Regions from separate parts of the Streptomyces sp. YPW6 genome, predicted to be linked through region 1. Evidence: riboswitches for the same ligand, from Rfam matches in the RefSeq annotation. Region 1 holds a riboswitch; the other holds the start of a gene.
What was found. A riboswitch is a leader RNA that binds a small molecule or an ion and turns the genes downstream of it on or off. The one in region 1 is predicted to bind cobalamin.
Positions count from the first base shown of each region.

Region 2: it holds a riboswitch for cobalamin, as region 1 does, so the genes downstream of both, KME66_RS27620 (cobalamin biosynthesis protein) here and KME66_RS01885 (CbtB domain-containing protein) in region 1, are expected to answer to the same signal.

Region 1 is NZ_CP076457.1:421,368-428,340, reverse strand. It holds gene KME66_RS01905 (hypothetical protein) at 1-1,990, shown strand, start outside; gene KME66_RS01900 (metallophosphoesterase) at 2,151-3,107, shown strand; gene KME66_RS01895 (4'-phosphopantetheinyl transferase) at 3,104-3,820, shown strand; gene KME66_RS01890 (histidine phosphatase family protein) at 3,890-4,480, opposite strand; adenosylcobalamin (AdoCbl) riboswitch at 4,606-4,699, shown strand; gene KME66_RS01885 (CbtB domain-containing protein) at 4,745-4,960, shown strand; gene KME66_RS01880 (CbtA family protein) at 5,057-5,812, shown strand; partial or broken gene KME66_RS01875 (TetR/AcrR family transcriptional regulator) at 6,064-6,186, shown strand; gene KME66_RS01870 (tetratricopeptide repeat protein) at 6,301-6,666, opposite strand; gene KME66_RS01865 (pirin family protein) at 6,814-6,973, shown strand, end outside.
Region 2 is NZ_CP076457.1:6,299,043-6,306,015, reverse strand. It holds gene KME66_RS27635 (class II aldolase/adducin family protein) at 489-1,148, opposite strand; gene KME66_RS27630 (inorganic phosphate transporter) at 1,428-2,687, shown strand; gene KME66_RS27625 (hypothetical protein) at 2,700-2,930, shown strand; cobalamin riboswitch at 3,079-3,211, shown strand; gene KME66_RS27620 (cobalamin biosynthesis protein) at 3,349-4,329, shown strand; gene KME66_RS27615 (cobyric acid synthase) at 4,398-6,080, shown strand; partial or broken gene KME66_RS27610 (putative cobaltochelatase) at 6,077-6,973, shown strand, end outside.

The DNA of each region.
Region 1 (6,973 bases):
CCCGGAGATCTCGCCCGTCACCCGCGATCTGCTCGCCCGGCTGCCCGTGCCCGAGGCACTGGTGACGTCGAACATCAAGGTCGTGCTGCCGCCCGCCACGGTCCGGGCCCTCACCGACCAGCAGATCGAGGCGGTGACCGGCTATCTGCGCGGCGAACGCGACGAGCTCCGGCTGACCGTCGACCTGGACCCGGTGCTGGAGAACCTCGTCGACCTCGCCCGCGTCTACTTCGGCGACCTGGTCGCCGGTGTCCAGGGCCGGGACCAGCCGGACTTCGAACAGTTCACCGCCGACCTGGCCTCGGGGCTCGACGACCTCAGGGAGGGCCGGGCCCCCGACCTGCCGAGGCTGCCGCTCACCGAGGACCAGGCCGACAGCGCCGCCGACTTCCTCCTCGGGGCGGTACCGGAGTGGCAGCGGACAGCGTTGCGCCCGGAGGTCGAGGTGGCGCTGGGTGAGGGGGACGTGTCGACCGCGCTGGCCGCCACCGCGGCAGCCGTGCTCTCCGACGGTTCCCTCAGTGCGGCCGCGAACCTCCGTACCACCCTCCGGAACGGCACCTGGGACCTCACCGCCACCCTGACCACCGCCGGGGTGGACCTCACCGCCCTGGAAGAAGCCCGCGGCACCATCAGGCTCCTGACGCTGCTCCAGACCCTGGCCCTCACCCTCGCGCTGGCCGCCCTGGTGACGCTCTGGTTCACCGGTCCCGCCACCCCGTCCCGCCGGCTGATGCGGCTCGGTCAGGTGCTCGCCTGCGCGGGCGTGCTGACCGGAACCACCGTCCTCCTCGCCCGGCTGGCCACCGGCGGGCGCCTGTTCGCCACACCGTCCTCGTGGGCCCCGAGCGTCGCCTCGCTCGTCGACGACCTCCAGCGCAACGCCGTGAGCCAGGCGGTGGCCACCGGTCTGGGCGCCGCGCTCGCGGCACTCGTCGGCGGCGTACTCCTCACGGCTGCGGGCTGGGCGCTGCTGGTGCGCCCCGACCGGATGCCGACGCCGACCCCGACGGCCGTGCGGACGACGGCGGCGGGCGTGGCCTGTGCCGCACTGGCCGGCGTCCTGATCGTGCCCCCCGTGTTCGGCCCGTCCGCACCCCGCCAGTGCCTGGGCAGCAGCCGCCTGTGCGACCTGGGCTACGACGAAGTCGCCTACCTCACCTCGCACAACGCCATGTCCACCACCGCCGACCGGTTCATCGGCCCGCTCCAGGACCCCGACATCACCACCCAGCTCAACACGGGCGTCCGGGCCCTCCAGCTCGACACGTACCGCTGGGAGAGCCCTCAGGAGATCACCGCGCGGCTCGACTCCCCCGAGTTCACCCCCGAGCAGCGGCGCCTGATCGCCGGCGCGGTCGACAAGGCCAACCCGCCGCGCGAGGGCCTGTGGCTCTGCCACAGCGTGTGCCGCGCCGGGGCCGTCGAACTGGTCCCGGCCCTGGAGGACATCGGCGACTGGCTGCGCGCCCACCCCACCGAGATCGTGACGCTCATCGTCCAGGACGACATCGGCCCCGAGGAAACCGAGCAGGCGTTCGGCGAGGCGGGCCTGGACGACCTCCTGCACACCCCCGACGCGGACCCGGACGCCCCGTGGCCGACCCTGGCGGAGATGATCGACAGCGGCCGCAGGCTGGTGGTGTTCGCCGAGAAGGCCGACGGCCCGGCTCCCTGGTACCGCAACTTCTACCGGTACGGCATGGAGACCCCGTTCGCCTTCCGCAGTCCCGCCGAGATGACCTGCGTACCCAACCGGGGCGGCACCGGCAAGCGGCTCTTCCTGCTCAACCACTTCATCACGAACGCCGGCGGCAGCCGCCTGGACGCCGGTCGTGTCAATGCCCGCGAGTGGGTCCTGGAGCGGGCCCGGGCCTGCGAGGCGGAGCGCGGCAGCCCGGTCACGTTCATCGCCGTCGACTACTCGACGATCGGCGACGCGCTCGGAGCGGTGGACGAACTGAACTCCCGCCGCACACAGGACGACTGACGGCACGGTGCCCGCCGGCGAGACGCCCGGCGGCCGCGACGCGGGGTCGCCCGAAACCCCCGGAGACCCGGGAGGCGAGCGTGAGAGGCTACGTCCCCAGGGGCTCCCCACCGTGCGGACGGAGCCGGACGACCGCCGACAGATCAGGAACTCAGCACCCATGACGCCTCCGAGCGACCCGGCACCGCACGGTGCCCCCGCCGCCGCACCGGCCCCCCGGGGCCGTCTGCTGGCCGTGAGCGACCTGCACGCGGCGGTGAGCGACAACCGGCCGATCGTCGAGTCCCTGCGTCCGACGTCCGACGCGGACTGGCTGATCGTCGCGGGCGATGTGGCGGAGCGGCCCGAGGACATCCGGTGGGCACTGGGGCTCCTCGCGGAACGCTTCGCCCACGTGATCTGGACCCCCGGCAACCACGAGCTGTGGACCGTGCCCAAGGACCCCGTCCAACTGCGCGGCCGGGCGCGCTACGACCACCTCGTCGAGCTCTGCCGGGAGCTCGGGGTGACGACCCCGGAGGACCCCTACCCGCTCTGGCCGGGCCCCGACGGGCCGGTGGCGATCGCGCCGCTCTTCCTCCTGTACGACTACACCTTCCGCGCTCCGGGGACGCACACCAAGGATGAGTCGCTCGCCGTCGCGCACAAGAGCGGCATCGTCTGCAACGACGAGTACCTCCTGCACCCCGACCCCTATCCGACCCGGGAGGACTGGTGCCGTGCCCGGGTCGCCGAGACCCGCCGCCGACTCGGGGAGCACGACCCGCAGATACCCCTCGTCCTCGCCGGGCACTGGCCGCTCGTCCGCGAACCCACGTCGGTGATGTGGTACCCGGAGTTCGCCCAGTGGTGCGGCACCGAACTCACCGCCGACTGGCACCGCCGCTTCAACGTCGCCGCCGTCGTCTACGGCCACCTCCACATCCCCCGGACGACCTGGTACGACGGGGTGCGCTTCGAGGAGGTCTCCGTCGGCTACCCCAGGGAGTGGCGCCGACGGGGCCACCCGCGCGGGCTCCTGCGGCAGATCCTCCCGTACGAGGGTGAGCCCGCCTCCCCGGAACGGACCGGGGCCGAACCGTCCACCCAGCCGCGCACCCCCGGAGCCACCTCGTGATCGACCTCCTGCTGCCCGCCGACGTCTCCTCGGCGCACACCCGCGCGGAGACCGTCCCGGACGGAGCCCTCTTCCCGGAGGAGGAGGCACTGATCGCCCAGAGCGTGGCCAAGCGCAGGAACGACTTCGCGACGGCCCGCGCCTGTGCCCGGCGCGCCATGGCCGGACTCGGTCTGCCGCCCACGCCCGTGCTCCACGGTCACCGGGGGAGACCCCTGTGGCCCGAGGGAATCGTCGGCGCCCTCACCCACTGCACCGGCTACCGGGCGGCCGCGCTGGCCCGTGCGACGGACGTGCTGTCGCTGGGCATCGACGCCGAGCCGCACGCCCCGCTCCCGACCGGCGTAAGAGAGTTGGTGACCCTGCCCGCCGAGCGCGAGCGGATCGGTCCGCCGCTGCCGGAGGGTACGGGTGACATCCACTGGGACCGCGTCCTGTTCAGCGCCAAGGAGAGCGTCTTCAAGACCTGGTATCCCGTCACCGGGCTCGAACTTGACTTCGTCGAAGCAGATCTGACGTTCCGTCGCATTGACGTCCCCGGCAGCGGTGACGGACCGCGCGGCCCCGTCGCCGAGGGGACGTTCGCCGCCCGCCTGCTGCTCACCGATCCGGCCCTGCCGACGACGCTGCACGGGCGTTGGCGGGTGGAGGACGACATCGTCGCCACGGTGGTGCTGGTCCGGCCCGACTGGCGCAAAAAGGCTGCTTCCTGACGTGACGTCAACCATTGAGGAGCAGTGGGATGCGAGGGCCGGTCCGGCGGTGACGGCCGGCCGTGGCGGTCAGCCGGCCGGGGGAGCGGTGAGCGGGCGTCCGAGATTCACGTTCCAGCGGCCGGACCGCCCGCTGAGTTCGGTCAGGGCCAGCGGGGCGACGTCCAGTCGCCAGAAGGCCTCCGCCGGCAGGCGCAGGCCGTGGACGACCGCCGCCCGGACGACGGCGGCCTCCGCCACCGCCAGGAAGCTCGTGCCGGGCGCGCCCGGTCCGCCGAGGGATTCCAGCCATGTCCCGGTCCTGGCCACCAGGTCGCACAGCGACTCGCCGCCGTGCGGAGCCGCCGACGGGTCGCCGAGCCAGGAGGCCACCGCCACGGGTTCGGCGGCCGCCACCTCGTCGAGGCGGCGGCCCGCCCAGCCCGCCAGGTCCCAGCCGCCCAGGGCCGGTTCGGTCCGGGCCGTCAGACCGAGGGCCTCGGCGGTCTCACGGCACCGGCGGGAGGGACCGCTGAGCGCGAGCCCGCCCGACGGCACCGCACCGGCGGCGGCCCGCGCGCTCGCCCGGCCGGACCGGTCCAGCGGGGAGTCGCCGTCGAAGCGTGCCTCCCGCAGCGCCGCGTTCATCGCCGGTGAGATCAACATCACCCGTACGGTCATGTCCCAGCCTTCCCTGCCGCCTCAGGGGCCCCACAGCCCTGTCGCCCCAAGGCATCCGTCCCCCGAGACGCTCCCATTCGACCATGGCGGCGCCCGCGTACAGGCGGTATGGTCACGTCGACCATGACGAGGGTGAGACGGAAGTCCGGTGAGAATCCGGCACGGTCGCGCCACTGTGTACCCGCCCCCGGGCGGGAAGTCAGACCCGGCACCTTCGTCTGAGGCACCACGACAGGGACGCGTGTTCCCACAGGAGGTTCTGCCATGGCACAGTCCGCCGTTTCCGCGACGGGGACATCCGAGATCACTCCGATCTCGGCGAAGACCCTTGCCCCGTGGGCGGTCTTCTTCGGCATTCTCATGCTCGTCCTGCTGTACTTCGTCGGCGCCGAACAGGGCGCCACCGCACTCATCTCGGGCGAAGGCGTCCACGAGTGGGTTCACGACGGCCGCCACCTGCTCGGCTTCCCCTGCCACTGAGACGCCGGAGGAACCAGTCCCCGCCGGACAGACCGTCCGCCGGGGAATCAGCGGACGCGGCCGGCAGCGGCAAGCAAGAGAAACCAGGAAACCATCGTGAACCCCATATCTGTCAGAGCCCTGCTCGTGCGCGGCATGCTCGCGGGCCTGATCGCGGGTGCGCTCGCGCTCGTCGTGGCCTACTTCCTCGGTGAGTCGCAGGTGGACGCGGCCATCGCTCTCGAAGAGGCGCACAGCCATGACCACGGCGGCGGCGAGGAGTTGGTCAGCCGCACCATGCAGGCCACCGGCGGACTCGCCACCGGCGTCCTCGTCTTCGGCGTCGCGGCGGGCGGTGTCGCAGCCCTCGTGTTCTGCTACGCACTGGGCCGCATCGGCGGGTTCGGCCCCCGGGCCACGGCGGCGCTGATCGCGGGTGCCGCCCTGCTCACGGTCTACGTCGTGCCGTTCCTCAAGTACCCGGCGAATCCGCCCGCCGTCGGCAACCCGGACACCATCGGCCGGCGTACCGCCTTGTTCTTCCTGATGATCGCCCTCAGTGTGCTGCTGGCCGTCGCCGCCGTCATCGTCGGCAAGCGGCTCGCACCCCGCCTGGGCAACTGGAACGCGAGCATCGCGGCCGTCGCCGGATTCATCCTGCTGATCGGTCTCGCCTACGCCTTCCTGCCCTCCTTCGACGAGGTGGGCAAGGACTTCCCGGCGACCCTGCTGTGGGAGTTCCGGCTCTCGACGCTGGCGGTCCAGGCGACGCTGTGGAGCACCTTCGGCATCGTCTTCGGTTACCTCACCGACCGGCTGCTGACGCCCGTCGGGCGTGCGGCGGCACCGCGGGCCGCGAGTGCGGTGAGCTGAGCCGTACCGACGCGATCGCGTACGGCCTGCACGTCAGAACCCGCCGGGGAGCATCCGGCGGGTTCTGTCGTGCACCCTGCGGTCCGAGATCCTCGCGCGCAGGCGACTGCCGCCGGCCGTCCAGGCCGAGGGGGAGCTTCCCCGCGACCGCCGTTCACCGCGGCGGCGTCGCGCCACCCGAAGGTGCGCTCGGCGGGTCCGGCCGGTGGCCCCACAGCGGATGGGCGAGGTGCGGAGGGCGTAGCGGTGCTACGGCAGTGGCCCGGTTGAGCGCCCTCCTGCGGAAGGAGCACGGGGCGGGGCTGAGCACCGCCGAGGCCGCGCTGATGAAGGAGTGGCTCGACCGGGTGGCGAACGCCCGCCCGGGCGCCTGATCCGGAAGCCCGAGAGGGCCGGTCGAGGCGTGGTGCGCCCGGGAGTCCGGGCGTCATCGGAGGCCGGGCCCGCACCGAGGGGTGCGGACCCGGCAGGCGGAAGTGCGCGAACACTCAGGAGTGTTCGGCACCGGGGCCGAAGTCACCGACGAGGGCCGCGGCCATCCGCAGGTGCGGTGCCGCTTCGGCGCCGCGCCCCTGGCGTTCCAGCGTCCGGCCCAGCATGAGGTGCGCGTACGTCTCCACCGGGTCCAGCTCCAGGATCCTGCGCAGTTCCCCCTCCGCCTTTCCCAGCCGGGCGGAGTGGTAGTAGGAGCGGGCCAGCAGCAGCCGCGGCGCGACCTGCTCCGGCGCTTCCTCGACGAGTCCGCCCAGGATGCGCGCGGCCGTCAGGTACTCCTTCGCCTCGAAGAACATCTGCGCGCGGTCCCACCGGTCGGCGGCGGTGCCGAACTCGTAGTAGGTCTCGGTCTCGCTCACCCTGTCCTCCTTCGTGTGGTGCGGGCCGCCTCCGGACCGCCCCGCCGTACGTTCAGCCATGACAACACCGCACACTAGTTGAACATTCCACTAAACTTCGGCGTGGTACCCGGTCCGCCACGCCCCTACGGGAATAGGTTGAGCGCCATGAGTAATCTCGATCGCCAGGCCACGCCCTCCATCTGCGGAGGACGGGGTTTCGTCGTCGCCGAGCCCGTGCGTGAGCTTCTGGCTCCCCGCCGCGTCCGGCTGGGCGAGTCCACCGAGGTCCGCCGTCTCCTGCCCAACCTCGGACGGCGCATGGTGG
Region 2 (6,973 bases), 5.9 Mb from region 1:
CGGGGCCGGGGGCTGCCCCGGGACGCGGGGGCCCAGGGCGGGCCGCCGGGACGCGGGAGGGTGCCCAGGGCGCGCCCTCCAGGGCCGGGGCTGCCCAGGGCGGCCCTCCCGGGGCCGGGCTGCCCGGGCGGGCCCTCCGAAACGGGCTGCCGGGGGCGGCTCGGGACGCCGACGGCCTCGGACCCGACCTCGGGCGGCCCGGGCCCCGGCCCCGGGCGGCCCCACACCGATTCTCGCGCGGCGCGGGAGCCGGCCCGAGGCGACGCGGGACCCGGCCTCCTGCGGCTCAGGGCCGAGCCCAGGGCGAAGCGGGACCACGACCCGGGCGGCGCGGGACGGGGGCCGGGCGACGCCGGGACAGGGACCCGGGCGGCGCGGGACGGGGCCGGGCGACGCCGGGACAGGGACCCGGCCGACGCGGGACGAGGACCCGGCCGACGCGGGGCAGGGACCCGGCCGACGCGGGGCAGGTTCTCGGCCCCTCCCCGTCAGCCGGGCTGGCCGTATCCCTTGAGCGCCTCGGTCACCTCGGCCAGCTGGGCGGGGGTGAGCAGCGCCGGGCTGCGGCCCGGCAGCGAGCCGGCGGTGAGCCAGAGGTGGCACAGCCACTCCAGTTGGGCGGTGCGGTCGTAGGCCTGGTCGAGCGTGTCGCCGTAGGTGACGGTGCCGTGGTTGGCGAGCAGGCAGCCGGTGCGGCCCCGGAGCGCTTCGAGCATGGCGTCGGCCAGCTCCGGGGTGCCGTAGCGCGCGTAGGCGGCGGTGCGGACGGGGCCGCCGAGGAGGGCCGCCGCGTAGTGCACGAGCGGCACCTCGGCGACGAGGGTGGAGACGGCGGTGGCGTGCACGGCGTGGGTGTGCACCACGGCGGCGGCGTCGGTGGAGCGGTAGACCGCCAGGTGGAGGGGGAGTTCACTGGTCGGCCCGAGATCCCCGAGGACCTGTCGGCCGGCCAGGTCGACGCCGACCGCGTCCTCGGGTCCGAGCCGGTCGTAGGGCACCCCGCTGGGGGTCACCAGGACGAGGTCGCCGACACGGGCGGACACATTGCCCGAGGTTCCGACGACGAGGCCGTCCGCCGCGCTCCGGCGGGCCGTGTCGACGACGCCCTGCCAGGCCCGGCGGACGGATTCCGGCTGCTGCTCGCTCATGGGGCGAGCGTAGGGGTGAAGGCGCGCAACCGGAACGTCACACGGGGGGGGTGACGGGGATCTCTTCGCGACGCCGAACAGCCGCTCAAAATGTTCGCCAAAGGGCGGCAAAGACCAGTCCACGCCGCGCCTCACCGGCCTCGCGCCACCTCACCCGCACACAAGCGGAAGCATCCCACTCCGCTTGGGGTCACCACAGCGCCCTGCCCAGTTCATCTTCCGTTCACCCAGGTTGCCTACGGTCCACGAGCCACTGACGTCGAACGATTGCCTGGGTAAATGGAACACATCACGCTGCTGCTTGCGATTGTGGTCGTAACAGCTCTCGTGTTCGATTTCACGAACGGTTTCCACGACACCGCCAACGCGATGGCGACCACCATCTCGACCGGCGCGATGAAGCCCAAGACAGCGGTGGCCATGTCCGCCGTTCTCAACCTGATCGGCGCGTTCCTGTCGGTGGAGGTCGCCAAGACGATCTCCGGCGGGATCGTCAACGAAGACGGCATCAGAACCGAGGTCATCTTCGCGGCGCTCGTCGGCGCCATCCTGTGGAATCTGCTGACCTGGCTGCTGGGGCTCCCCTCCAGCTCCTCCCACGCCCTGTTCGGCGGTCTGATCGGCGCCGCGGTCATGTCGGCCGGCTGGTCCTCGATCAACGGCGGCACCGTCGTCACCAAGGTGCTGCTCCCCGCGATCGCCGCCCCGCTGGTCGCCGGTATCGCCGCGATGCTGGCCACCCGGCTGACGTACCGGATCAACCGGAACGTCACCGACCCCAACCAGCAGAAGTCGACCGCCAAGGGCTACCGGGCCGGGCAGATCGCCTCCGCCGGTCTCGTCTCGCTCGCCCACGGCACCAACGACGCCCAGAAGACGATGGGCATCATCACCCTCGCCCTCGTCACCAGCGGCGTCCTGGCCCCCGGCTCCAACCCGCCTCTGTGGGTCATCGTCTCCGCCGGCATCGCCATCGCGCTCGGCACCTACCTCGGCGGCTGGCGCATCATCCGCACCATGGGCAAGGGCCTGACCGACCTGAAGCCGCCGCAGGGTTTCGCCGCCCAGACCAGCGCGGCGACCGTCATCCTGGCCTCCTCGCACCTCGGCTTCTCGCTCTCCACCACGCAGTCCTGCTCCGGCGCCGTGATGGGCGCGGGCCTCGGCCGCAAGGGCGGTGTGGTCCGCTGGTCCACCGCCACCCGGATGTTCGTCGCCTGGGGTCTGACGCTGCCGGCCGCGGGTCTGGTCGGCGCGGGCGCCGAGTTCCTGACCAAGCAGGGCACGTGGGGCATCACCGTCACCGCGATCCTGCTCGTGGGCGGCTCCTTCGCGATCTGGCTCGCCTCGCGCCGCCAGCCCGTGGACCACACCAACGTCAACGACACGGACGGCGACGAGCCCCAGGGCGTCGTCACCACGGCCATCGCCGCGGTCCAGCCGCCGCCCGTCGGGGCCCCGGCCTCCGACCTCACGACCACCATCCCGGCCCCGGCCTCGGCGCCCGACGACCCGGCCCGGCCGCCGGCCAAGGTGTAAGGACAGATCAGCATGAAAATCGACTGGGCAGCTCTCGCCTCCGTCTTCGGTGTCAGCCTCGTGGTCACCGTCGCGCTGGTCGGCCTCTTCACCCTGGGCATCGTCGCCCTCTCCAAGCAGTCCGCGACGGCCGAGGGCCGCGCGTCCGGCGGGACGATCGCACTGGCGCGCACCGGCGCGTACGCCTGCTTCGGGCTGTGCGTGGCGGCGGTCTCGTACGGGATCTATCTGATCGTCGCCTGACCCCCCACCTCGCACTCCCCCGGGCCGGACACACCTCGTGTGTCCGGCCCGGTGTGCGTCCGCCCACAGTCGAGCCCCGCAGGTCAACAGCGAGTTGACGGCTGTTCTCGGGGCGTGGTGGACTGCCGGAGCCATTTACGGCGACAGCAGAGGAAGCCGGTGCGAATCCGGCGCGGTCCCGCCACTGTCACCGGGGAGCACTCCCCCACATCGGACGTCACGGCTCGCGGTACGCGGGCTGGAAGGCCGGGGGAACTGCGGATCCGGGAGCCAGGAGACTCTCGTCGCCGGTCACGTCGAACCAGGGCGCGGACCCTGAGTGAGGACCTGTGCCATGCCCGGCCGCCGTGTGCCGTTCCCTGCGCCGCCCGCTGTGTCCCTCCGTGCCGGAACCCCTCGTCCCGCGACGGGCTGAGCCGTGCGTGCCGACCGTGTCTTCGCCTGCGGCGCCACGGCCGGGCTGATCGCCGACGCGCTGCTCGGCGACCCCCGGCGAGGCCACCCCGTCGCCGGATTCGGCCGCGTCGCGGCGCGGGTCGAGGCCCTGTTGTGGCGTGACGACCGCGGCCGGGGCGCGCTGCACACCCTGGTGTGCGCCGGAGGCGCCGTCGGGGCCGCCGCGCTGGCCGCCCGCGCCGTCCGCGAACGCCCCGCGCTCGCGCTCGCGCTGACCGCCGCCACCGCCTGGTCCGTCGTCGGCGGAACGTCGCTGGGCCGGGAGGCCCGTGCCATCGGGGGTGCGCTGGCCTCCGGGGACCTGGAAGCGGCCCGGGAGCGGCTGCCACATCTGTGCGGGCGCGATCCGCACTCCCTGGACGGGCCGGGCATCGCCCGCGCCGTCGTCGAGTCGGTCGCCGAGAACACCTCGGACGCCGTCGTCGGCGCGCTGGTGTGGGGGGCGATCGGCGGGGTGCCGGGGCTCGTCGGCTTCCGGGCGGTGAACACGCTGGACGCGATGGTGGGCCACAAGTCGCCCCGCCACCGGCGTTACGGCTGGGCCTCGGCCCGCCTGGACGACGTGGCGGGGTGGCCGGGCGCCCGGCTGACAGCCGTGCTGGCCGTGGCGGCCGGCGGGCGGCCCGCCCAGGCCGTACGCGCCTGGAGAGCGGACGCGCACCGCCACCCGAGCCCGAACGCGGGCCCGGTGGAGGCCGCCTTCGCGGGGGCGCTCGGCGTACGGCTGGGCGGCACGCTCGCGTACGCGGGGCGCGTCGAGCACCGGCCGGTGCTGAACGGGGCGGCCGGGCGGGACGTGCGGGGCGCGGACATCGAGCGCGCGGTGCGGCTGTCGCGCCGGGTGGGCGCCCTGGCCCTGGGGGTGTGTGTGGCGGGCCGCCTGACGGCGGGCCACCTGGTCGCGCGGCGACGGGCCGCCGGACGGATGCGGGGGCGGGCATGAGCGGAACGGCAGGCCGCGGGACGGCACGGTCGCGTGCGGTACGCGGTACGGGAGGAGAGGGGGCGGGGATGAACGGCGGCGGGCTCCTGGTCGCGGGCACGACCTCGGACGCGGGCAAGAGCGTCGTCACGGCGGGCATCTGCCGGTGGCTGGTGCGCCGGGGCGTGAAGGTCGCGCCGTTCAAGGCGCAGAACATGTCCCTCAACTCCTTCGTGACCCGCGAGGGCGCGGAGATCGGGCGCGCCCAGGCGATGCAGGCGCAGGCCGCCCGGGTGGAGCCGACGGCCCTGATGAACCCGGTGCTGCTGAAGCCCGGGAGCGACCGCTCCAGCCAGGTCGTCCTGATGGGGAAGCCGGTCGGCGAGATGAGCGCCCGGGGGTATCACGGGGGCCGTCAGGAGGCGCTGCTCGGCACGGTGACGGACTGCCTGGCGGAGCTGCGGTCGACGTACGACGCGGTGATCTGCGAGGGGGCCGGTTCGCCGGCCGAGATCAACCTCCGGCGCACCGACATCGTGAACATGGGGATCGCGCGGGCCGCCCGCTTCCCCGTGCTGGTCGTCGGGGACATCGACCGGGGCGGGGTCTTCGCCTCGTTCTTCGGGACGACGGCGCTGCTGGGCGCCGAGGACCAGTCGCTGGTCGCGGGCTATCTGGTGAACAAGTTCCGGGGCGACGTCTCGTTGCTGGAGCCGGGGCTCGACATGCTGCACGGGCTGACCGGACGGCGGACGTTCGGCGTGCTGCCGTACGCCCACGGGCTCGGCATCGACGAGGAGGACGGCCTGCGGGTCTCCCTGCGGGGTGCGGTGCGCGAGTCGGTCGTGGCGCCGCCCCACGGGCAGGACGTGCTGCGGGTCGCGGTCTGCGCGGTGCCGCTGATGTCCAACTTCACGGACGTGGACGCGCTGGCCGCCGAACCGGGCGTCGTCGTGCGGTTCGTGGACCGGGCGGAGGAGCTGGCCGACGCGGACCTGGTGATCGTGCCGGGGACGCGCGGCACGGTGAAGGCGCTGGCCTGGCTGCGTGAGCGCGGTCTCGCGGAGGCGCTGGTGCGGCGGGCGGCCGAGGGGCGTCCGGTGCTGGGGATCTGCGGCGGTTTCCAGGTGCTCGGTGAGCGGATCGAGGACGAGGTGGAGTCGCGGGCGGGGGTCGTGGACGGGCTCGGCGTGCTGCCCGTGCGCATTCGCTTCGACCGGGACAAGACGCTGGCGCGGCCGGTCGGTTCGGCGCTGGGCGAGCCCGTGGAAGGGTACGAGATCCACCACGGGGTGGCCGACGTGCGGGGCGGGGAGCCGTTCCTGGACGGGTGCCGGGTGGGGGCGGTGTGGGGGACGCACTGGCACGGGTCGCTGGAGAGCGACGCGTTCCGGCGGCGGTTCCTGGTGGAGGTGGCCCGGGCCGCCGGACGGCGGTTCGTGCCCGCGCCGGACACGAGCTTCGGGGTGCTGCGGGAGGAGCAGCTGGACCGGCTCGGGGATCTGGTGGAGGAGCACGCGGACACGGACGCGCTGTGGCGGCTGATCGAGGGCGGGGCGCCCCCCGGGCTGCCGTTCGTGCCGCCCGGGGCGCCTTCGGTGCCGGGTGGCGCGGGTGCGGATGGTGTGGCGGGCCGGGGCGCCGCTCCGGCCCCCGCTCCTCGATCGCCGGAGGGGCTCGACCATGCCGGGTCCACCGGGGCGAGGGGCGAGGGGCCTGGTGCGACCGGTCACGCAGAAGCTGAACAGCATGTCGACGAGGAGGCCTTGTGAGTACGCCGTATCCCTTCACCGCGATCGTCGGGCAGGACGACCTGCGGCTCGGGCTCTTGCTGAACGCCGTCAGTCCGGCCGTCGGCGGGGTGCTCGTGCGGGGTGAGAAGGGGACCGCCAAGTCCACCGCCGTACGGGCGCTGGCCGCGCTGATGCCGGAGGTCTCCGTCGTACCGGGGTGCCGGTTCTCCTGTGACCCCGGCTCCCCCGATCCGGCGTGTCCCGACGGGCCGCACGCTCAGGCCGCCGGTGTGTCGCGGGCCGCGCGGACTGTGGAGCTGCCCGTCGGGGCGTCCGAGGACCGGCTCGTGGGGGCCCTGGACATCGAGCGGGCGCTCTCGGAGGGAGTGAAGGCGTTCGAGCCGGGGCTGCTGGCCGACGCGCACCGCGGGATCCTGTACGTCGACGAGGTCAACCTCCTCCACGACCACCTGGTGGACCTGCTGCTGGACGCGGCGGCCATGGGGGCTTCGTACGTCGAGCGCGAAGGCGTCTCCGTACGGCATGCGGCACGGTTCCTGCTGGTGGGGACGATGAACCCGGAGGAGGGCGAGCTGCGGCCGCAGCTGCTGGACCGGTTCGGGCTGACCGTCGAGGTCGCCGCGTCCCGGGACACCGACGAGCGGGTGGAGGTCGTGCGGCGGCGGCTCGCGTACGACGACGACCCCGAGGGCTTCGCCGCGCGCTGGGCCGAGGAGGAGGGCGCCCTGCGCGAGCGGATCGCCGCCGCGCGCGTCCTGCTGCCCCGGGTCGCGCTGAGCGACGGCGTACTGCGGCAGATCGCCGCCACCTGCGCCGCGTTCGAGGTCGACGGGATGCGGGCGGACATCGTGATGGCCCGGACCGCCACCGCGCTCGCCGCCTGGGCGGGCCGCGAGGAGGTCACCGCCGAC